DNA from 3 places in the Pantoea anthophila genome. Region 3 is predicted to be linked to each of the others. Evidence: predicted binding sites of a transcription regulator. Region 3 holds the regulator's gene; each other region holds the start of a gene.

Region 1 (7,541 bases), 890 kb from region 3:
GGCGCTGCATGAAGTTCAGCAGGGCGAGGCGCTGCGCCAGCGCCTGCAGCAGAATATCCGCCATTTCCGGCGCGGCGCGGCGTCGCTGCCGTGGCAGCTGATGGATTCAGAGAGTGCGATTCAGCCCCTGCTGGTGGGTGAAAACAGCGAGGCAGTGGCGCTCTCTGCGCGGCTGGCTGAGGCGGGCTGCTGGGTGAGCGCTATCCGGCCGCCTACCGTGCCACCGGGTACCGCCCGGCTGCGCATCACCCTGACGGCGGCACATCGCCCTGAGGATATCGATCGGCTACTGGAGGCACTGCATGACGCTGCAGGTTGACAAACAGGCGGTCGCACGCGCTTTTGGCCGGGCGGCGAGCCACTACGATGCGCATGCCGCCCTGCAGCGTCTGAGCGGCGATGCCCTGCTGGCACACGCCCCGGTCGACAGTGGTCTGCACCTGCTGGATGCCGGTTGTGGCACCGGCTGGTACAGCCGGCTCTGGCGCGCGCGCGGCAAACAGGTTACGGCGCTGGATCTCTCCCCGCAGATGCTGCAACAGGCACGCCGCAACGACGCGGCGCAGCACTATCTGGCGGGGGACATTGATGCGCTGCCGCTGGCGGACAACAGCTTTGACCTGGTCTGGAGCAACCTGGCGGTGCAGTGGAGTGACGATCTGCCGCAGGCGCTGGCCCAGTTCCGGCGGGTGCTGCGTCCCGGCGGCACGCTGCTCTTTTCCACCCTGGGGGACGATTCGCTGCAGGAGGTGCATGAAGCCTGGTCACATCTGGACGCACTGCCGCATGCCAATCGCTTTCTCAGCGAGGCGCAGATTGCCGCCGCCTGCCATGCCTGGCCGCTGCGCTGCACCTCGGAGCGGGTGACGATCCATTTTCCCGATGCGCTCAGCGCCATGCGCTCATTGAAGGGCATTGGCGCGACCCATCTGCATCAGGGGCGTGACGGCCAGGTGTTAACCCGGCAACGCCTCAGCCGGTTAGAGGCGCACTGGCCGCGCGACCGGCACGGCTACCGCCTGAGTTATCATTTAATTTATGGAGTAAGTGCATCATGAAACGCCTGTTTATCACCGGCACCGACACCGAAGTCGGCAAAACGGTCGCCAGCGGCGCGCTGTTGCAGGCTGCCGCCGCCGCAGGCTTCCGCTGTGCGGGCTATAAGCCGGTGGCGTCGGGCTGTGAAATGACGCCGGAGGGCATCCGCAACAGCGATGCGCTGGCCCTGCAGCGTTACAGCAGCGTCGCGTTAACGTACCAGCAGGTCAATCCGCTGGCCTTTATGGAACCGACATCGCCGCACATCGTCAGCGCGGAAGAGGGCAGGCCGATTACCCATCTGGCGCTGTCGGCCGGTCTGGCGGCACTGGAGCCGCTGGCGGACTGGATTCTGGTCGAGGGGGCCGGGGGCTGGTACACCCCGCTGTCGGAGACGCACACCTATGCGGACTGGGTGGTCAGCGAACAGCTGCCGGTGATTCTGGTGGTGGGGATTAAGCTGGGCTGCATCAACCATGCGCTGCTCACCGCAGAGGCGGTACGGGCGCGCGGGCTGCCCCTGGCAGGCTGGATCGCGAATACCATCGAGCCACCGGGCAAACGCTATCAGCACTATCTCGCCAGCCTGAAACAGCGCCTGCCTGCCCCCTGTCTGGGCACGATCCCCTATCTCACGGATGAGGCGCAGCAGGCTGCCTGTGGACACTACCTGACGCTGCCTGAATAAGCGGACCCGGCCCGGCAGTCACTGCGGCCAGCGGCGGCTCTGCCCGCCGCAACCGGTTTTGCCTCAGGCCACCGTCAGCCATTTATCGACGGTGTAGTCGTCAAGCTGCGCCATGCTGCCGTGCGCCACATTGCGACCGCGGTGCAGCAGCAGAAAGTAGTCTGCCACGCGGCGGATTAGCGACAGGCGCTGCTCCAGCAGGAGAATGGTCAGCCCGTAGTCGAGGTTAAGCCGCCGGATCAGATTGCCCATCTCCTCCTCCAGCCACGGCGACATGCCATCGGTGGGTTCATCGAGAATCAGCAGTTTAGGTTGCAGCACCAGCGCACGCGCCAGGGCCAGCTGTTGCTGCTGATCGACAGGCAGATCGCCGCTGCGCTGCTGGCGCAGCGAATAGAGTGCCGGAAAGAGATCGAACACCATTTCAGGAATGGCGCGATGGCGATCGTGCTGACTGGCACCCGCCAGCAGGGCGATCAGCAGGTTATCTTCCACGCTCATCTGGGTAAAAATATGGCGGCCCTGCGGCACGTAGCCGATCCCCATCTGTGCCCGCTGTTCAGCCGGTTGCAGCAGCAGATCTTCCGGCGGGGAGCCATCTTCCTTCCAGGAGATAGAGCCGCTGTTGATAGGCAGTCTGCCCATGATGCAGTTCACCAGCGTCGTTTTGCCCATGCCAGGCCGGCCCAGAACGCCGGTGCAGGTGCCAGGCGCCAGATCGAGGTCCACATCCCAGAGAATGTGGTTCTGACCGTAAAATTGATTCACCGAACGTAAACTCAGCATCTGACACTCTCCTTCCCGATCATTAGCCTGAATGCTTCCGCTCTCTGTCGTCTGGCAAACAAGTCATCAGCAGCGGCCCTGTCGCCGTTGCAGCTCAGTGCGCCTGATGCGCGTTGGTGCCAGAGAGTCCTGCAATTCCCAGGCCAGATCTTAAAACGGCCCTGTTTTCTGCTGCTGTGCCTGCTTTCGGGGAAGGAAAGGTGAGAAAAACTTATCAATTCCCCACGGTCATTACGCACCTGCACTTTTGCAGTGCCTGGCGGCGCTGTTCCTGGTGCAGGCGTGCTCTGAGAAGGCAACGAATCTGATTAAGAATTCTAGTCGGCGCCCGGAAATTTGCCTGGCCAGCGGGGGGAAGGATTAAAAATGCAGACTATTCCGCCAGCCGCGGGCGCGAAATTTAACGGAAAAAAAATTATTTTCGCGGTGTCAGAAGGGCAGGGAAAAACTATACACAGCTGATGGCGGCGGGGCTGCCATCACTTATCCACTATTCCTGTGGATAACCTTGTGCATTAGGTAATGAAAACCAGTTGGAAGCGAGGAAATACGGGGCCTGGTAACATAATGACGAGATTCTGGCCTCATAAGCTAAAGCCAGTAAAATCAGTATTTTATTAAAAAACAAGCCTGCGATTTCTCTGTCAGGTAACCAGACTGTAATTTTGTGACGCTCTATTGACAAATGTTAAATCCGATCTCTGCCTGGGGATAACCTTGCGCAACACGCTTCGCCTGGATTTTCATCGCGCGCCAGAGAGGGGAGCGGAACCGCAACGGGGTTAACATTGCACCATTACTGTTTTTATATCCAGTATTATTTTCTGGCAAAATCACCATAGCCGAGTAAAATAAGTGCCTGCCCGCCGACTTCTCCAGCAGGAAATGCATTCATGAGCAAAGCCTTTAAATTAAACTCTGCCTTTAAACCTTCAGGCGATCAGCCTGAGGCGATCCGTCGCCTGGAAGAGGGACTGGAGGATGGACTGGCCCATCAGACCTTATTAGGGGTAACCGGCTCCGGTAAAACCTTTACCGTCGCCAACGTGATTGCCGACCTCAACCGTCCGACCATGGTGCTGGCGCCCAATAAGACGCTGGCCGCCCAGCTTTATGGCGAAATGAAAGAGTTTTTCCCGGATAACGCCGTGGAGTTCTTCGTCTCTTACTACGACTACTATCAGCCTGAAGCCTATGTGCCCAGCTCCGACACCTTTATCGAAAAAGATGCCTCGGTGAATGAGCACATCGAACAAATGCGTCTGTCGGCCACCAAGGCGCTGCTGGAGCGGCGGGATGTGATCGTGGTGGCGTCCGTCTCCGCGATCTACGGTCTGGGCGACCCCGATCTCTATCTGAAAATGATGCTGCACCTGACCCGCGGCATGATCATCGATCAGCGCAGTATTCTGCGTCGTCTCTCAGAATTGCAATACACCCGAAACGACCAGGCGTTCCAGCGCGGGACCTTCCGGGTGCGCGGCGAAGTGATCGATATCTTCCCGGCGGAGTCGGATGACATTGCGCTGCGCGTAGAGCTGTTTGACGAAGAGGTTGAGCGGCTGTCGCTGTTCGACCCGCTGACCGGCCAGATCGAGTCGGTGGTGCCGCGCTTCACCATCTACCCTAAAACCCACTACGTCACGCCGCGCGAGCGTATCCTGCAGGCGATGGAAGAGATCAAAGTGGAGCTGGCGGATCGCCGGCGGGTGCTGCTGGAGAACAACAAACTGCTGGAAGAGCAGCGTATCACCCAGCGTACCCAGTTTGATCTGGAGATGATGAGCGAGCTGGGCTACTGCTCCGGCATCGAAAACTATTCACGCTATCTCTCTGCCCGCGGGCCGGGCGAAGCGCCGCCAACGCTGTTTGACTATCTGCCTGCCGATGGCCTGCTGGTGGTGGATGAGTCCCACGTCACCATTCCGCAGATTGGCGGCATGTACAAAGGCGACCGGGCGCGTAAAGAGACGCTGGTGGAGTATGGCTTCCGTCTGCCGTCGGCGCTGGATAACCGTCCGATGAAGTTTGAAGAGTTTGAGGCGCTGGCGCCCCAGACCATCTACGTGTCGGCGACGCCGGGTAAATATGAGCTGGAAAAATCGGGCAATGAAGTGGTCGATCAGGTGGTGCGTCCGACCGGTCTGCTCGATCCGATCATCGAAGTGCGTCCGGTCGGCACCCAGGTTGACGATCTGCTGTCGGAGATCCGTCAGCGCGTGGCGGCCAACGAACGTATCCTGGTGACGGTGCTGACCAAACGCATGGCGGAAGATCTCACCGAATACCTGACAGAGCATGGCGAAAAGGTGCGCTATCTGCACTCCGATATCGATACGGTGGAACGTATGGAGATCATCCGCGACCTGCGTCTGGGTGAGTTTGATGTGCTGGTGGGCATCAACTTACTGCGTGAGGGGCTGGATATGCCGGAAGTGTCACTGGTCGCGATCCTGGATGCGGATAAAGAGGGCTTCCTGCGTTCAGAACGTTCCCTGATCCAGACCATCGGTCGTGCGGCACGAAACGTCAACGGTAAGGCGATTCTCTACGGCGATAAAATCACGCCGTCGATGGCGCGCGCCATTGAAGAGACCGAACGCCGCCGTGAGAAACAGCAGCTGCACAATGAAAAGAATGGCATCGTGCCGCAGGGCCTCAACAAGAAGATCACCGATATTCTGGAACTCGGCAACAACGTGGTGAAAACCCGTGGCAAAGCCAGACCGGCCCGCCCGGGCGAAGCGCAGGCTCAGGCCGATTTGCTGACCTTAACGCCTCAGGCGCTGCAGAAGAAAATCCACGAGCTGGAGGGACAGATGCAGCAGCATGCGCAGAACCTGGAGTTCGAGCAGGCGGCGAACGTGCGCGATCAGCTGCATGAGCTGCGTACGCTGTTTATTGCGGCCTCATAGCGCCGTTAAAACCCTGAATGGCGTGTTCCAGCGCCACCCTGAGCAGCTGGCGGTCGTGACGATATTTAATGTCGGCGGCCTCCAGCGGTTCACGGACGATCAGCCGATCGTCAATCCCCCGGGTATCGACCGCCGGGCTGACCACCACCGCATCAATCACCCGCTTGCCGATGTAACGCTCCATCATTGCCAGTTTGTCAGCCACCGACAGGCTGGCGGCGGCGGGGCTGAGCTCGCGGCCCAGATTGCCGATAAAGACCATGGTGGCGGGCGTGCGCCGCAGCGCCTGCGCCATCTCATCCATCAGCAGGATCGGCATCAGGCTGGTGTAGAAGCTGCCCGGCCCGATCAGGATCAGATCCGCCTCACCAATCGCCTGCAGCGCTTCCCGCGTAGGCTGGACATTAGGATGCAGCATCAGCTCCTGCGGCGGCTGCTTCATCTCGTCAATCGCCGTTTCGCCGTAAACCATGTTGCCTTCCGCATCCATCGCCACCAGATCCACCGGCTGCTCCGACATCGGGATTAAAAAGGCATCCACCTTCAGCAGGTTGCGGATGATGTTGATCGCCTCCAGCGGGCGCACGCTGAGATGATCCAGCGCGCGCAGCATCAGGTTACCCAGGTTGTGCCCGGCCAGTTCGCCATTACCGGCGAAACGATACTCAAACATCGCAGAGGCGACGCTGGGTTCGGTAATCAGCTGGTTCAGGCAGTTGCGCATATCCCCCCAGGCGATCCCGCCTTCGGAACGGCGGATACGGCCGGTTGAACCGCCGTTGTCGGTGGTGGTGACAATGCCGGTGAGACGCGAGCCCAGCGGGGAAAGGGCAGACATCACGCGGCCCAGACCGTGTCCGCCGCCCAGTGCCACAACGCGATCAAGATCGGCCAGTGTGCGATTCATACTTCTCCTTACTTCCTTTCGCGTGGCGAGGCTCTAAACGCTAAGCCCGCGCGGATGACTTACGTCAAAATCAGGCGGGCATTTTAACGTATCCTGTCGCGAAAATGCGGTGAAAATTCGATATGTATAAGAATATATAGCGAAAACAGCGAATGGAAGAGTGGCGTGAATCACGCTACCATCATGTTTACCGCGCTGATCAACGGGTCAGCGTACACTCAAGCCTGAATGCCTAAGTCTGCGGATAGGGGGTTCAGGCCGTAGCCATCGAGCTGCCAGGGTGCAGGAAGAAATGACTGCATCTCCCAATCTGGAAAGGTGTTCTGGTGTCACAATTTACTGATGCATACGCGCGTAAGTTCTATTACCTGCGCCTGTCGGTCACGGATGTCTGTAATTTCCGCTGTACCTACTGTCTCCCGGACGGCTACAAGCCGCAGGGAATTCGTAACAAAAGCTTTCTCTCTCTGGATGAAATCCGCCGTGTCACGCGGGCCTTTGCGGCAGCCGGCACGGAAAAAGTGCGGCTGACCGGGGGTGAGCCGTCGCTGCGCCGTGATTTCACCGACATCATCGCCACGGTGCGTGAAAACGCCGCCATTCGTCAGATCGCGGTGACCACTAACGGCTACCGGCTGGCGCGTGACGTGAAGCAGTGGCGCGAGGCAGGCTTAACCGCGCTGAACGTCAGCGTGGACAGTCTGGATGCCCGCCAGTTTCACGCCATTACCGGTCAGGATAAATTTCATCAGGTGATGAGCGGCATCGATGCCGCCTTTGACGCCGGTTTTCGCCAGGTGAAAGTCAACAGCGTGCTGATGCGCGATCTTAACAGCCGCAATCTCGCCACCTTCCTGGACTGGATCCGCACCCGTCCGATTCAGCTGCGCTTTATCGAACTGATGGAAACCGGTGACGGCGGTTCGCTGTTCCGCGATCAGCACGTTTCCGGTGCGGTGATCCGCGACCAGCTGATCGCTCAGGGCTGGCAGCGTCGCGAAAGCGAACGCAGTGACGGCCCGGCGCAGGTTTTTTACCATCCCGATTATGTCGGCGAGATCGGCCTGATTATGCCCTACGCCAAAGATTTCTGTGCCAGCTGCAACCGTCTGCGCGTCTCCGCACAGGGCAATTTGCACCTCTGTCTGTTTGGCGACGGCGGCATTCCGCTGCGCGATCTGCTGGCGTCGGACGACCAGCAGGCTGA
Region 2 (7,541 bases), 1.9 Mb from region 3:
ATCTTACCGCGCAGACCACTGGCGCCCAGACGCTAACTATCGCCAAGGATACGTCCAAAGCCTCCAGTGCCATCAGCAGCTGGGTTGATGCCTACAATACGTTGCTGGATCAGTTTAATACCCTGACCAAATACACCCAGGTGGATACCAACACCGATTCGCAGGACTCCAGCAATGGCGCCCTGCTGGGTGACAGTACCCTGCGGACCATTGAGACTCAGCTGAAGAGCATGCTGACCAATGCGCAGAGCACATCTGCCTATAAATCTCTGGGGCAGATTGGCATTACCACCGATCCTCAAACCGGCTCTCTGGTCATTGATTCCACTAAGGTGAGTGCCGCACTGGATAAAGACGCTGCAGGCGTCAAAGAGATGATTGTGGGTGACGGTAAGACCACCGGCATTACCACCAAAATTGCGACTAGCGTTACCGGATGGCTCTCATCCACAGGAATCGTTCAGTCTGCTACAGATGGCGTGAGTAAGACGCTGAAAAACCTGACCGCCCTTTACAACACCACCAGCGACCGCATCGACGCGGATATCGCACGCTATAAAACGCAGTTTACTCAGCTGGATCTGGCTATCAGTAAACTTAACTCAACCAGTTCTTATCTGACGCAGCAGTTCGATACGTCAAGTTCTTCTGATAAATCATAGGAGTGACCATGTACACCGCTACAGGCACCAAAGCCTATGCAAAAATTGGCGTCGAAAGCGCCGTGATGAGCGCCAGCCAGCAGCAGCTGGTTGTGATGCTGTTCGACGGCGCACTGAGCGCGCTGATCCGCGCCCGTCTGTTTATGCAGGATGGCAATATTGAAGGTAAAGGCACCTCAATTTCTAAAGCTATCAATATTATCGAAGCTGGCCTGAAAGAGGGGCTTGCTGAAAACAGTGGTGACGAACTGGCAGATAACCTGCTGGATCTTTACAACTACATGACGCGTCGCCTGCTGCAGGCCAACCTGCACAACGATGTTGAAGCGGTCGGGGAGGTCGAAGGCCTGCTGCGCAACATCGCGGACGCGTGGAAAGAAGTGGTTCAATCTAACCTGATTCAGGACGCCGTTTAATGACTACTGCACCGCATCTGATTGCCGTTTACCAACAGTTACTCAATCTCAGCCAGGGTATGCTGCGTCACGCAGCACAGGGCGAATGGGATGAATTGATCAGCAGGGAGATGGAGTATGTCAGCGCGGTGCAGAATTTAGCCCAGTCGACAGATAAGGCCTCGCCGTCGGCGCAGACGCAGGAGCAGCTGCGCCCGGTGTTGCGGCATATCCTGGATAACGAAAGTGAAGTGAAACGTCTGCTGCAGGCGCGGATGGATGAGCTGGCCGCGCTGGTGGGTCAGAGCAGCCGCCAGAAATCTGTCATGTCCGCCTATGGTAACCAGGGCGGTGTGGTGATGGTGCCCCGCGAAACCCTCTCCTGATCCCCTGCCTTATCACGCCGCCAGATTTATTTTTCTGCGCGGCGTCTCTTTTCTGCCGCTTACTCCATACTTGATTTTCATCATCCCCCTGGAGAGCGGTACATGCAAAACCCAACGTTATTACAGTTTTTCCATTGGTATTACCCGGATGGCAGCAAACTGTGGCCTGAAGTCGCCGATCGCGCGGCGTGGCTCAGCGAAACTGGCATTACGATGGCGTGGTTACCACCGTGTTACAAAGGGGGTTCGGGTGGTTATTCTGTCGGTTACGACAGCTATGATCTTTTTGACCTTGGGGAATTCGATCAGAAAGGCGGGGTTGCCACCAAATATGGCGACAAACAGCAATTACTGGCCGCTACAGAGGCGCTGCGCAGCCATAACATCGGGGTGCTGCTCGATGTGGTGGTGAACCACAAAATGGGCGCGGACGAGAAAGAGGCGATCAGCGTTAACCGCGTCAATCCGGACAACCGCGATGAAATTGACGATGAGGTCGTCGAGTGTGAAGCCTGGACGAAATTCACCTTTCCGGCGCGCGCCGGGGAGTATTCGAAATTCATCTGGGATCACAAATGTTTCAGCGGCGTAGACCACATTGAAAATCCGGACGAAAACGGTGTGTTTAAAATCATCAACGATTACACCGCGGAAGGCTGGAACGACCAGGTGGATAACGAGCTGGGTAATTTCGATTATCTGATGGGGGCCAACATCGATTTCCGAAACAATGCGGTCAGAGAGGAGCTGAAATACTGGGCGCGCTGGGTCATGGAACAGGTTCCCTGCACCGGTTTCCGCCTGGATGCGGTAAAACATATCCCGGCGTGGTTCTACAAGGAGTGGATCGACCATATTCAGGAGGTGGCCGAAGAGCCGATGTTTATCGTCGCTGAATACTGGTCGTTTGAAACCGAGAAGCTGCAGGAGTATGTGCATCAGGTGGAGGGCAAGACCATGCTGTTTGATGCCCCGCTGCACATGAACTTCCATCAGGCGTCAACCGCAGGCAGTGCCTACGATATGAGCCAGATTTTTGCCAATTCCCTGGTGGTCGCTGACCCGTGGCACGCCGTGACTATCGTGGCGAACCACGATACTCAGCCGCTGCAGTCACTGGAGGCGCCGGTTGAAGCCTGGTTCAAACCGCTGGCCTATGCCCTGATCCTGCTGCGTGAACAGGGCGTGCCAACCGTTTTCTATCCTGACCTGTTCGGCGCGACCTACGAAGATGAGGGTGGCGACGGTGAAACGCACAAGATTGAGATGCCGGTGATCCCGGAACTCGAAGGCCTGATCCGGGCGCGGCAGCAGTATGGCTGGGGTGTTCAGACCGACTACTTTGATCATGCCAACTGTGTCGCCTTCAGCCGCAGCGGCACGGAAACCCAGCCGGGTTGCGTAGTGATTATGTCAAACGGTGATGCGGGTGAGAAAAGCGTGCCCATGGGTGAAGGCTTTGCCGGTAAGGTGTGGCGCGACTATCTGGGTAACCGTGAAGAGACAATCACCGCCGACGAGCACGGCACCGCAGTGTTTGCCTGCAACGGCGGCAGCGTCAGCGTCTGGGTAGTGGCGGACTGATTTTCTGCTGACCTCAGTATGAAGCCCCGGCAGACAGAGCATCAGGGTGGCTCTGCCCTGCCGGGGCTGTTTTACAGGTGGCGTTATGACTGAGCGTTGTGCTCGGTAATCGATGTACGCAGCAACTGGGGTTCGATATTCTGGATCACCGTGGCTTTAGGTTGCTTTGCCATCTCCTCCAGCGCCTGCTGACACTCAACCGTCGGACGGGCCACTTTTCGCAGCGTCAGGCCATCGTAGCTAAGCTCGCCATTGTCGACATCCAGCGGCATCACACGCAGCTGACGTGTCACATTAACGTAGTCGCCATTCAGTCGGGTCAGCTTGCCTGGCTTGGCGATCACCCGCTGCCACTGACGGCAATCCAGCGTGCTGCCATCCGCATTAATAATGATGCTGCCTGTCGCCTGGCTGCTGATCAGACCGCTCTGCGGTCCGACGGTTTGCCAGTTGCCCTGCAAATCGGCAGGTGCCGGGGTCTGCACCGCATTTTCATAATCGTTGATTTGCGCACAGCCACCCAGTGCCAGCGCCGCAATCAGCATCCACTTTTTCATGTTTAATCCCTAAAATCGCGTTAATGGCGGCTACGTTATAATTTTTTCCCCGCGCTGCGCAAGATATCTGACGGTTCGGGCTGCTGCTTCCCCCCGGATTGCACCCTATTTCTCACCTTATCCGTTACCTGGCGTTCCCGGCGCGGCTGTCTGCGGGCGGCCACCGCCGCGACATTCCGGCGCGACGGTGCCTGACAACCGTAAGACAACCCGTTACACTGGCGCGCTGCAACAGACTTTCAGGAACAGAATGATGAAAACCCCAGAAGCCTACTACGCGCAGGCACGCGAGATGTTTTTTACCGCCCACCCGGACTTTCAGGCTGCCCTTGATGAACTGACTGAAAGCGATGCCCGCGCGGCCAATCTCTCACTGCGAGAGCTGCGCGAATGGCATGCTGAACGCATCTATGCGGCCTTCCTGCGTCAGAAGAATCTGGATGGCATGATTTTTTCTATCCAGCTCGCTGAGCCGGATAAAGCGGTGGCGGCTGAAGCTATCGAGGCTTATCTCAAATCGCATGCTGCGTCACTTGGGATGAGCTGGGAAGAGTTCTGCATTAAAAACGAACTCTGATTGAGGCGACCTCTGAAGACGCGTGCCGGTTAATCTTCTTCAGAGGTCAGTTTCACCCTGCCCGCGCGTTCAGGGGGTCCTGCCCTTCACCTCAACATAACTGGCAACGGCCAGCAGACGATTAATGTGGGTCAGCAGCAAATCAACATCGGACTGCATAAATTCGGCTGAAGAGCGGGAGGCGGTGACAATCGCATCCTGTACGGTTTCGGTAATGGTCAGGGAGTTATCCTGTTTTGCCTGTACCAGCAGCGCCGCAACCAGCAGCGACTGGGCTTCAATCTGAGCGGTCAGCTCTTTCGCATCCACATCCATTTTCGCCAGCTTAAGCAGAATATCGATTACCAGTTGTCGCATCGCGCAGGCCTCCTTAAGAGTAAGCCGCCATTATGTCGCGATGCGCGCGCATTTTTCCAGCTGAAGATAGCGGCCCGGACGGCATAAAAATTTGCGTCAAAACCGGTGCACAACCTTGCTACTGTTTTTATTTACAGTATTATAGATCAGCGATTTTGCCCTGAATGGATTGCCATCATGTTTGTTGAATTGATTTATGACAAGCGCAACGTTGCCGGTTTACCGGGTGCTCGCGAGATGATTCTTGAGGAGCTGGAAAAGCGGGTGCATCGGGTCTTTCCTGACATTGAAGTTAAGGTTAAACCGATGGAGCGTAATGCGATTGACACAGATTTGAGTAAGAACGATAAAGCGACGGTTGCGCGTATCGTGGAAGAGATGTTTGACGAAGCGGAAATGTGGCTGGTGGCCGATTAATCCCTGATCGGCCACCGCATCAGTTAGCGGGAGAGGAATCAGCTCTCCTGCTCACTGTGATTAATTTCAATCTCAATATCCTGAATGGCGGCATCCAGGTCGTCCAGCAGTTTACCCTGTTTGTTGAGCAACGCGTCGATTCGGTCAGCGTTGGTCTTGTCTTTATATTCACCGGCATCAAAGGCTAACCAGTGGCTGGAGAGGGTTTCAGTGTTGGTCTGCGCATAGTGGCGCATCTCTTTCAGCTGCGACGCTACGTCACGCAGATAATCATTTTTGGTCTTGGTTTCAGTTGAATCGCTCATGCTAATTTTCCTTCTGGTCAGTTTTCCAAAGTGATTAGGCTTTGCGGTTCATCAACCAGCCAATCAGCGGGCCTGCATTTAAGATAGAAAATGTCGCCCGGAGATTTAAACGTAGTTGATAATAGCGAAGCCGCTCTAAGAATAATCGGAAGTTACGGCTATTGCCCCGTTTCGGCCGAAGGTAAATCGCCCTCTTTTACCACCTCTTTGACTTTGTTGACCGTTTTATCTGCTGTGCGATCGGGCAGCGCATCAAGCTTATGCTGCAACGCCGCAACCTGATCCGTGAGCAGATCGACTTTGTCCTCACGGCGGGCGGCGATCACCCGGTAATCCGCCCGGATCTCCTCCACCCGTTTATTTGCGGTGTTGCTGACATAGAGAAAAATGATGGTCATCAGGATGCAGATCATCGAACAGCTCAGCAGAATTCCGCCGAGAATCACTTTTCGCCGGTATGTCAGAACGGTCAAAGGACTATTTATCGGTGTCATCGCTGCGATCCTCCAGAGTTGAGATAAGCCGATCAATTTCATTACGAAACTTATCGTTCTGATCGGTTTCGGTCATAGCCAGTAAAATACCCACTGCGTTTTTGATTAACCGGAGATCGGTTTCAAGCGTGGCAATACGCCGCAGATTTCTGTCGTGCCGTTCGCGTAACTCATCATTCTCCTCCCGTATCAGCGCATTGCTCTCTTTCAGCAACACCACCTGCTCTTTGTAACTGGTAATAATTTCGCCGCCTGCCCGATTACTGGTCACGATTGAGGCGATACCCGCCAACAACGGTTTCCAGAAAAGTGCTGCGGCGCCCCCACCCAGAACTAACGCACCCATACTGGTAATCAGACTACTTTCCATGCCACACCCCTTTTTCCGGTAAGGTCTCTGGAACTCACGGCATGCTTAACAGCCACCTTTTCCCCCACGAATTTAAGATTGCTTAAATACCAGGTTTAAGTATACTTAAGTCACTCTTAACCAAAAAGTCAAGCAGATGAAAAACGAAACCCTGGGTGATCGCATCCGACTCCGACGCAAGTCACTGCAGTTAACGCAGAAGCAGCTGGCGCAGCAGGTAAACGTGTCCCATGTGGCCGTTTCGCAATGGGAAAAAGAGGAGACTCTGCCGCGCGGCGAAAACCTGCTTCGGCTCTCTGAAGCACTGGGCTGCGCACCGGCCTTTCTGATAGAGGGTGATGGTCCTGTTTTCAGCGAAAGCGCCTGGGCCGGACTGCACCAGATTCCTTTGCTGGCGCAGCGCGATGTGGCGCAATGGCTGAGTGATCCCGCTTCTGTCCGGCAGGATCGTCTGATGCATAACGATATGGCGCTGTCTCAGCAGAGTTTTGCCTTTCGGGTAGAGGATCAGTCGATGGCACCGGCGATTCTGCGCGATGATGTGGTGATTATCGATCCCAGCCTGTCACCGCAGCCTGGCGACAGCGTGCTGGCGCTACAGCAACAGGTCGCCCTGCTGCGAACCTGGCGTCAGCGAGGCAGTGAAGAGGGTGTCTCGCAGTTTGAACTCGCGCCGGTCAATATCAATTTCCCTGAGCTGCACTCCCGGCGCGATAACCTGAAGCTGATTGGTACGCTGGTCGAACTGCGCCGCTTTCGTCAGCCATAAAAAAAACCCGCCGGGTGCGGGTTATCGGTTCTGCATTTAACCGTGGCGGCAATATGTCGGGAAATCAGAGTGCGTCGGTGAGACGATCGACAACCACATTGCCCTGCAGGTCGGTCTGCATAATCCGGTAGCTGACCGGCCATGAACGGCGGGTTGTGAGTTTATCGAACAGCGTGACGCCGCCCTTTTTAATCCCTTCGCGGTTAACAATAATCCACTCGGTGACCTCTTCCTGCCCCCGATTTCGCAGGCTCAGCGACCGCTGCTCGATTAACTGGTCTTCCGCTTCAATCTTTAAATGATCTCGTAACATAATCTCTATCTCCTGGTAACGCAGCTCACTATATGCCTTTTATTAATCAGTTCAATCGAATATTTTAATCGAAGTCACTGGCAGCCTGGTGCTGGCGTTACCCGCAGTGAAGAGAGATCCCTTCACGTCGATGTCTCTGACAGGGCCGGAGGCGAGATCTCAGCGCTGGTCTAGACTTACAGCACTGGGAACCAAAAGGAGCGAATGATGTTTAAGCATAAAACGAACGAAGAACGTAAGCATGAAGGTGATGTGAGCAAGAGTCTGCCGGAAGCAGCGCCGCACGTGGGCAACGCTTATGAGGAAGATGATCACCCTGCGACGGATGCCCCAAAAGATCACGGGGAAGTGCCGC
Region 3 (7,541 bases):
CAGGAAGGCATAGCTGTCCAGCTCATCAATCCCGATACGGGTTTTCACCGTGACCGGAATCGACACCACGTCGCGCATCGCTTTCACGGCATCTGCGACCAGAGTGGCTTCGGCCATCAGGCACGCACCGAAACGGCCATTCTGCACCCGATCAGAGGGACAGCCGACGTTCAGGTTGATCTCATCGTAGCCGCGCTGCTCCGCCAGCTTCGCGCACTGCGCCAGCGCCGCCGGATCGCTTCCGCCCAGCTGCAATGCAACCGGGTGTTCAGCGTCACTGTAAGCCAGATAATCCCCTTTGCCATGAATGATCGCGCCGGTCGTCACCATTTCGGTGTAGAGCAGGGTGTCGCCGGTCAGCTGACGATGAAAATAGCGACAGTGCCGATCGGTCCAGTCGAGCATAGGGGCGATGGAGAAGCGTTGCGAAGAAAAAGTAGCCATGTAGCGCAGACAATCCGGTAATTAAGGGTGATGGAATTCTGTGCAAGGATAACACAAGGGCGGGCGATAGTGCATCGCCCGCCCCCGGAGAGCCGGAATAACCCGCTTAGAAGTTAAAGCCCAGCTGCATCATCGCGCCCCAGGTATTGTTAGCACCGACGGAGCCAGCCAGATCCAGATGGACAGCTTTGTTAAACGGTGACAGACCAAAACCTGCCGTGGCCACATTTTCGTCGTTAGACCGCATGTCCGCCCGATAACCCGCGCGCAGCTGCAGCCAGTCAAGTACGCGGTACTCCGCACCCACTGCCGCATACTGGCTGTTATCCTGAGTTTTGAAGCGTTTGGTTTCCGTGAGATCCACATCGCCGGTCACGGTAAACGGACCTTTATCCCAGGACAGGCCGGTGGTGACCAGCGGGCGAATCTGGTAGGTGTCGCGGAACCCGTTAACCTCCCGGGTCTGCAGATCGCGTGAAACCAGGTTCTGTCCGGTCACCCCCAGCGTCCAGTTTTCAGCAAAGGTGGTCGCCAGACCGGCATCAACGTTAAAGCCGGTGTCGGTGCTGCGATACTGACTGTTGTTGATGTCATTTTTGTCGTAGTTATAGATGCTCGCAGTGTAGTTATAGAGCCAGGTTTTCTGCACTTTTGGCGTCACGCCCACCGACACCGGCTGACCGGCGACAGTGAACTCATGCGCCACCGCCACACCATAATCGGTAACCAGCGCCGCTAAGCCGTTCGCACTGGAGCGAAGGTTATTCTGATCGCCCGGAAGAGGAATCGCCCCGTTTTCTATACTACGCAGATAGTTAATATCACTCTGGACCACGTTGGCGCGGACGTGTGCCGTTCCGTAGGCTTTGGCGATAAAGGCGAAAGGCAGCGTTTCATTGGGGATCGTAACAGCTATGGCCGCACCCGCACTGCCGTCGGCTTTGTTACCGCGCAAATCGCTGAGCTTATCTGCCACATCGCCTGAGGCCGCACGCAGTTCAGAGTTAGCACGGAAGAAATCCGCTGGTGTGAGGTTACCCAGCACCGTGCGGTAACGATCCACGGTGTCGGTAATATCATCGACTTTATCGATCAGCTTATCTTTGTCCGTTACCTGAATGCCTGCTGAAGGAATAATAATGCTGACATTATCGTCAGATTTAGCACGCGTCATTAATGCCGGGTTCGCCAGCACTGCAGAGCCATAAACAGAAGATGCCACGCCGGTGCCGCCCATGGCGTCATTACGTGCATCATACCAGGTCCCTGCCGCCATGGCGGAAGAAGAAAGGAAAAGCGCGGTCGCTGCAGCGGAACAGATCAGCGCTGAGCGTTGAGCGGATTTTTTCACCATTTGCCTGCCATCACCTGAGAAAGTGTCGTTGATACATTCAACAACTGAATAGTTTGTCAGCCCTATTGTGAACCCTGGCTAACGCGTTATTGCTGTGAATTCAAAGGAAACAGTGTCTTAATTCAAAGGATTGGACGTTTTACGACCAGAATTAGCGTGTAATTATTAAAAGCGGACCGGCTAATTTCAAATAATGTCAGACTTTTATTAAGTCTTTCTGAACATTACTTCTTAACTCAGTGAGATGCAAAGCAAAAGGACAAAAAATTCTGCTCCGGTTGATTTACAGGTGGATCGGTTTTTTCGTCAGATTTGAGATAGAGAGGAGCGAAAATTCCACAGGCGCTGTTTTTTCAGGCTAATTGTGCTGTTTTAACAGACAGAAACGCGCTTCAGCACCCTGACAGGTTATGTGATAAAATAACATCACTTATTCAGCGGAGAATTTTCATGACTACCATGACGTCGCAGCAAATTTTGATTCAGGCCGAAAAAATGTGCCTGCAACGTGGTGTGCGTCTGACTTCGCAGCGCGCTGAAGTGTTGCGTCTGATGGCGGAACAGCCGGGCTCAATCAGTGCCTACGACCTGCTGGATCAGCTCCGAATCAGCGAACCTCAGGCCAAACCTCCCACGGTTTATCGTGCGCTCGACTTCCTGCTGGAGCAGGGTTTTGTGCATCGGGTGGAGTCCAACAACAGCTACGTGATGTGTCACCATTTCGAGGCGCCGGCTCATACGTCAGTCATGCTGGTCTGTGACCGCTGCGCCGCCGTCACCGAGAAGCAGGCGCATGGCGTGGAAAAGATTATCGCCACGCTGGCGGGTGAAGCGCAGTTTGCCCTGCGTCACAGTGTGATCGAAGCCCATGGCTTATGCGAAAACTGCGCGGAAGCAGACGCCTGCACGCAGCACGAAAACTGCGGACATGACCATCAGGATGAGGGTAAAAAGCGCGGACGACGGGGATAAGCGGCGGAACAATCACTATCGGACAAGAAACGATCTGCCTGCTCAGGCCGCAAACCAGCTGTGCTGACGCCAGTGCCTGCGCCAGATGAGCCACAGTGAGAGGCCGCGCAGCGCCAGGAAAACCGTTACCGCTAGCCATAAACCGTGATTGCCCAGCACCGGCACGCTCAGCAGCGTCAGAAAATAGCCTGCGGCTGCCACTACCATGCTGTTACGCATCTCACGTCCGCGCGTTGCGCCGATAAACATCCCATCCAGCAGATAACACCAGACGCCGATCAGCGGCATGATCACCTGCCAGACCAGATAGCGGTCGGCCGCCTGCTGCACTGTCTGCAGAGAGGTCAGCAGCATCACGATTTGCGGGCCGGTAAAGGCATAAACCAGCGAGAAGAAGAGCGCCACCGCCGCCGCCTGTCGGCAGGCAGAGTGCCAGACGCGCAGCAGTTTGCTGCCATCTTTTGCGCCATGCGCTTCGCCTGCAAACGCTTCGACGGCATAGGCAAAACCATCGAGCGCGTAGGCGGTAAAGGTAATGAACATCAGTAATACGGCATTCACCGCGACCACCTCCGGCCCCAGCCTGGCGCCCAGCACGGTCAGCGAGGCGAAACAGAGCTGCAGCATAAGAGAGCGCAGCATAATGTCCCGGTTGAGGCGCAGCAGCCGGGCGCTGTCACCGCGCCAGCTCTGTTTCAGCAGGCTGAACGGAATGCCGCGCAGCTTCAGAACCCGCCAGACCATCATGCCACCGACGCCCAGCGTGATATATTCCGCCAGTGCCGTGGCGGTGGCTGCCCCCGCAACGCCCCAGTGCAGCCCCATGACCAGCCAGAGGTCGAGCACGATATTCACCAGGTTCCCCACCACCAGCAGGATCACCGGCGCACGCGCATACTGCACGCCCAGCAGCCAGCCCAGAATCACCAGGTTCGCCAGCGTGGCAGGCGCACTGAGCCAGCGGATCTGAATAAACAGTCCGGCCTGTGCCAGTACCAGAGGATCGCCGCCAACCAGATGGGTGGCCAGCTGAATAATGGGGTAACGCAGCGCGACAAACAGCAGACCTGCCAGCAACGCCATGATCAGCGGCTGGACCAGGGCGCGTGCCAGCGCCGCTTTGTCGCCTGCCCCGAAGGCCTGTGCCGTCAGGCCCGTGGTGCTCATGCGAAGGAAAAGCAGCAGCATAAAGAGGAAGCTGGTGACGGTCGTCCCGACCGCGACCCCGCCAAGATAGACGGGGCTGTCGAGATGACCAATCACTGCCGTATCGACCACGCCCAGTAAGGGAACGGTGATATTTGACAGGATCATGGGCAGCGCGAGCCGCCAGAGATTTTTATCGGTTGCCGTGATAAAGCGCATTCGCCATTCCGTGCTCAGTGTCGCTGCGCAGAGGCGGCAGCGACAAAATCAGGGCAGACAGAATAGCACCAGAAAAGGCGAATGCACGCAGGCGTCAGAATCAGAGCCATTCGCCGTTGCGTACGACACCCACGGCCAGACCTTCCACGGTCAGCGACTGGGCGCGCGTATCGACAACAATCGGGTCGAAGTCGCTGTTTTCAGGCAGCAGATGCACGATAGCACCCTGCTTTTTCCAGCGTTTCACCGTCACTTCATCGTCAATGCGGGCCACCACGACCTGGCCATTGCGCACATCCTGCGTTTTATGCACCGCGAGCAGGTCGCCGTCCATAATCCCGATATCTTTCATCGACATTCCGCTGACGCGCAGCAGGAAATCCGCCGAAGGTTTGAACAGGCCCGGATCGACTTTGTAATGCGTCTCGATATGTTCCTGCGCCATGATGGGCTCACCGGCAGCAACCCGGCCAATCAGCGGTATGCCTTCTGAGGCTTCTTCTTCCATTAACAGACGGATGCCGCGCGATGCGCCGGAGACAATCTCAATGACGCCTTTGCGCGCCAGCGCTTTCAGATGCTCTTCTGCCGCGTTTGGCGAACGGAAACCCAGCTGCGCGGCAATCTCGGCACGCGTAGGCGGCATGCCTGTTGAAGTAATATGGTCGCGAATCAGGTCATAGACCTGCTGCTGCCTGCTGGTTAATGCTTTCATCCCGCCCCCTGGTTGTTTATACAGTCGCTGTGAGTATATACAGGTATTGGCGAAATGAAAACCGATTGTCAGGGAAAACGCGGCCTGAGCCGCGTTATGGAAGGTTTATCGCAAATGTGTCCAGAGCAGCGCGATCCAGACAAACAGGGCCAGTAAGATAGCCAGCAGTACCGCTGCCGAACCCATATCTTTTGCCCGGCCCGCCAGCGGATGATGCTCCTGCCCGATGCGATCGACCACCGCTTCAATGGCGCTATTGAGGATTTCGACGATGACCACCAGCACCACCGACCCAATCATAAGGATGCGCGAGATCACATCAACGTCCAGCCAGCACGCGATAATGATCGCCGCCAGCGCAGCCAGGGCTTCCTGACGAAACGCCGCTTCATGTTGCCACGCGGCACGCAGCCCCTGCCAGGAGTAACCGGCGGCTTTTACTATTCTGATAAGTCCGGTGGCATTATTTGCCATGTGTGGGAACCCTTTTATCGGATTGACGTCAATGTCTGGGCTGCGTGCATTTGGCACCACCACAGATCTTCGCTGCACTTTCTGGTATGCTTGCGGCGCTTTGCTAACAAGAGGCTTCATGTTGTCTATGTCAGGTTGGCGTAAACTTTATTATAAATTGCTTAATTTACCACTCTCGTTTCTGGTAAAGAGTAAGGCCATTCCGGCCGATCCCGTGTCTGAACATGGTCTGGATCCGACCCGACCTATTATGTATGTTTTGCCTTACGATTCGAAGGCTGACTTACTGACTTTGCGCGCGCAGTGTCTGCGGCATCATCTGCCCGATCCGCTCTCTCCACTGGAGATTGATGGTTCCCTGCTGCCTCGCCACGTCTTTATCCACGATGGCCCGCGCGTCTTCCCCTATTTTGTACCCAGCGTGGAATCGGTGAAAATTTTCCACGATTACCTGGACCTGCATCGCAATAATCCCACGCTGGATATTCAGATGCTGCCCGTCACCGTGATGTTTGGCCGCGCACCGGGACGTGAAGTCCAGGGCGAAGCCACACCACACCTGCGGGTGCTGAACGGCGTGCAGAAGTTCTTTGCGGTCATCTGGCATGGGCGCGACAGCTTTGTCCGCTTCTCGCCGACCGTGTCGCTGCGGCGTATGGCCACGGAACATGGGACAGATAAGTCGATCGCGCAGAAGCTGGCCCGCGTCGCGCGTATCCATTTTGCCCGTCAGCGGCTGGCTGCGATTGGCCCGCGTTTACCGGCCCGTCAGGATCTGTTTAATCGCCTGCTGCAATCCAAAGCGATTGAAAAAGCAGTAGAAGATGAGGCGCGCAGCAAAAAAATCTCCCATGAGAAAGCGCAGCAGAATGCCGTCGAGATGATGGAAGAGATTGCGGCGAACTTCTCCTATGAAGCGATTCGCGTCACTGACCGGGTGATGGGCTGGCTCTGGAGCCGTCTCTATCAGGGCATCAACGTTAATGGCGGCGAAAAAGTGCGCCAGCTGGCGCAGGATGGTCATGAGATTGTCTACGTGCCCTGCCACCGCAGCCACATGGATTATCTGCTGCTCTCCTACGTGCTCTATCATCAGGGCCTGGTGCCGCCGCACATCGCAGCAGGCATCAACCTCAACTTCTGGCCAGCCGGTCCGATCTTCCGTCGTCTGGGCGCCTTCTTTATCCGTCGCACCTTTAAAGGCAACAAGCTGTATGCCACGGTATTCCGCGAATACCTCGGTGAGCTGTTCACCCGGGGTTACTCGGTTGAGTACTTTGTCGAAGGTGGCCGTTCACGCACGGGCCGTCTGCTGGACCCGAAAACCGGCACGTTAGCCATGACGCTGCAGGCGATGCTGCGCGGCGGCAATCGTCCCATCACGCTGGTGCCGATCTACATCGGATATGAGCATGTGATGGAAGTGGGTACTTACGCCAAAGAGCTGCGCGGCGCGGCAAAAGAGAAAGAGGGCTTCATGCAGATGGTGCGTGGCCTGCGTAAGCTGCGCAATCTCGGTCAGGGTTACGTTAACTTTGGCGAACCGCTGCCGCTGGTTAACTATCTCAACAAGCGCGTGCCGGAATGGCGTGACTCGATCGATCCGATTGAGCCACAGCGTCCTGGCTGGCTGACCCCGACCGTGAACGATATTGCGGCTCGCGTGATGGTGCGGATCAATGAAGCCGGCGCGGCTAACGCCATGAACCTCTGTGTTACGGCCCTGCTTGCCTCACGTCAGCGCTCACTTACCCGCGAACAGTTGATTGAACAGCTGGAGTGCTATACCCAGTTGCTGCGCAATGTGCCTTACTCGCCGAATGCGACCCTGCCCGATCTCTCTGCGGAAGCGCTGCTGGATCACGCCCTGGGCATGAACAAGTTTGAGAGTGAAAAGGACAGCATTGGCGACATCATCATTCTGCCGCGTGAGCAGGCGGTGCTGATGACCTATTACCGCAACAACATTCATCACATGCTGGTGATGCCATCGCTGATTGCCGCCATTGTTCAGCAACACCAGACGCTGAGCGAAGCGGAACTGCTGCGTCAGGTCAGCCTGATCTATCCGATGCTGAAGAGCGAGCTCTTCCTGCGCTGGGAGAGGGATGAGCTGCCGCAACTGCTGACTGAACTGAGTCAGGAGCTGGCGCGTCAGGGTCTGATTACGCTTGAGGCCGGTGAACTGCGCTTTACCGCAGCGCGCTATCGCACGCT

What was found. The regulator LexA, encoded in region 3, represses DNA repair genes until DNA is damaged. The targets are predictions, from matches to a motif close to TNCTGTATGTACATACAGNA.
Region 1: a site for LexA is predicted at 3,310-3,329, ahead of uvrB (excinuclease ABC subunit UvrB). Genes of this name have one in related genera too.
Region 2: a site for LexA is predicted at 4,638-4,657, ahead of OJ965_RS10015 (DinI-like family protein). Genes of this name have one in related genera too.

Annotation. Positions count from the first base shown of each region.
Region 1 is NZ_CP110473.1:2,762,157-2,769,697, reverse strand. It holds gene bioF (8-amino-7-oxononanoate synthase) at 1-319, shown strand, start outside; gene bioC (malonyl-ACP O-methyltransferase BioC) at 303-1,058, shown strand; gene bioD (dethiobiotin synthase) at 1,055-1,726, shown strand; gene OJ965_RS15390 (ABC transporter ATP-binding protein) at 1,790-2,512, opposite strand; gene uvrB (excinuclease ABC subunit UvrB) at 3,406-5,427, shown strand; gene OJ965_RS15380 (gluconeogenesis factor YvcK family protein) at 5,411-6,334, opposite strand; molybdenum cofactor riboswitch at 6,538-6,671, shown strand; gene moaA (GTP 3',8-cyclase MoaA) at 6,661-7,541, shown strand, end outside.
Region 2 is NZ_CP110473.1:1,613,635-1,621,175, reverse strand. It holds gene fliD (flagellar filament capping protein FliD) at 1-662, shown strand, start outside; gene fliS (flagellar export chaperone FliS) at 671-1,078, shown strand; gene fliT (flagella biosynthesis regulatory protein FliT) at 1,078-1,443, shown strand; gene amyA (alpha-amylase) at 1,546-3,027, shown strand; gene yedD (lipoprotein YedD) at 3,111-3,584, opposite strand; gene OJ965_RS10025 (DUF6388 family protein) at 3,838-4,161, shown strand; gene iraP (anti-adapter protein IraP) at 4,231-4,518, opposite strand; gene OJ965_RS10015 (DinI-like family protein) at 4,696-4,935, shown strand; gene OJ965_RS10010 (hypothetical protein) at 4,974-5,240, opposite strand; gene OJ965_RS10005 (hypothetical protein) at 5,399-5,734, opposite strand; gene OJ965_RS10000 (hypothetical protein) at 5,718-6,104, opposite strand; gene OJ965_RS09995 (helix-turn-helix domain-containing protein) at 6,241-6,873, shown strand; gene OJ965_RS09990 (hypothetical protein) at 6,938-7,186, opposite strand; gene OJ965_RS09985 (hypothetical protein) at 7,394-7,541, shown strand, end outside.
Region 3 is NZ_CP110473.1:3,651,971-3,659,511, forward strand. It holds gene dusA (tRNA dihydrouridine(20/20a) synthase DusA) at 1-444, opposite strand, end outside; gene OJ965_RS19550 (conjugal transfer protein TraF) at 551-1,798, opposite strand; gene zur (zinc uptake transcriptional repressor Zur) at 2,249-2,770, shown strand; gene dinF (MATE family efflux transporter DinF) at 2,813-4,135, opposite strand; gene lexA (transcriptional repressor LexA) at 4,236-4,850, opposite strand; gene OJ965_RS19570 (diacylglycerol kinase) at 4,956-5,324, opposite strand; gene plsB (glycerol-3-phosphate 1-O-acyltransferase PlsB) at 5,452-7,541, shown strand, end outside.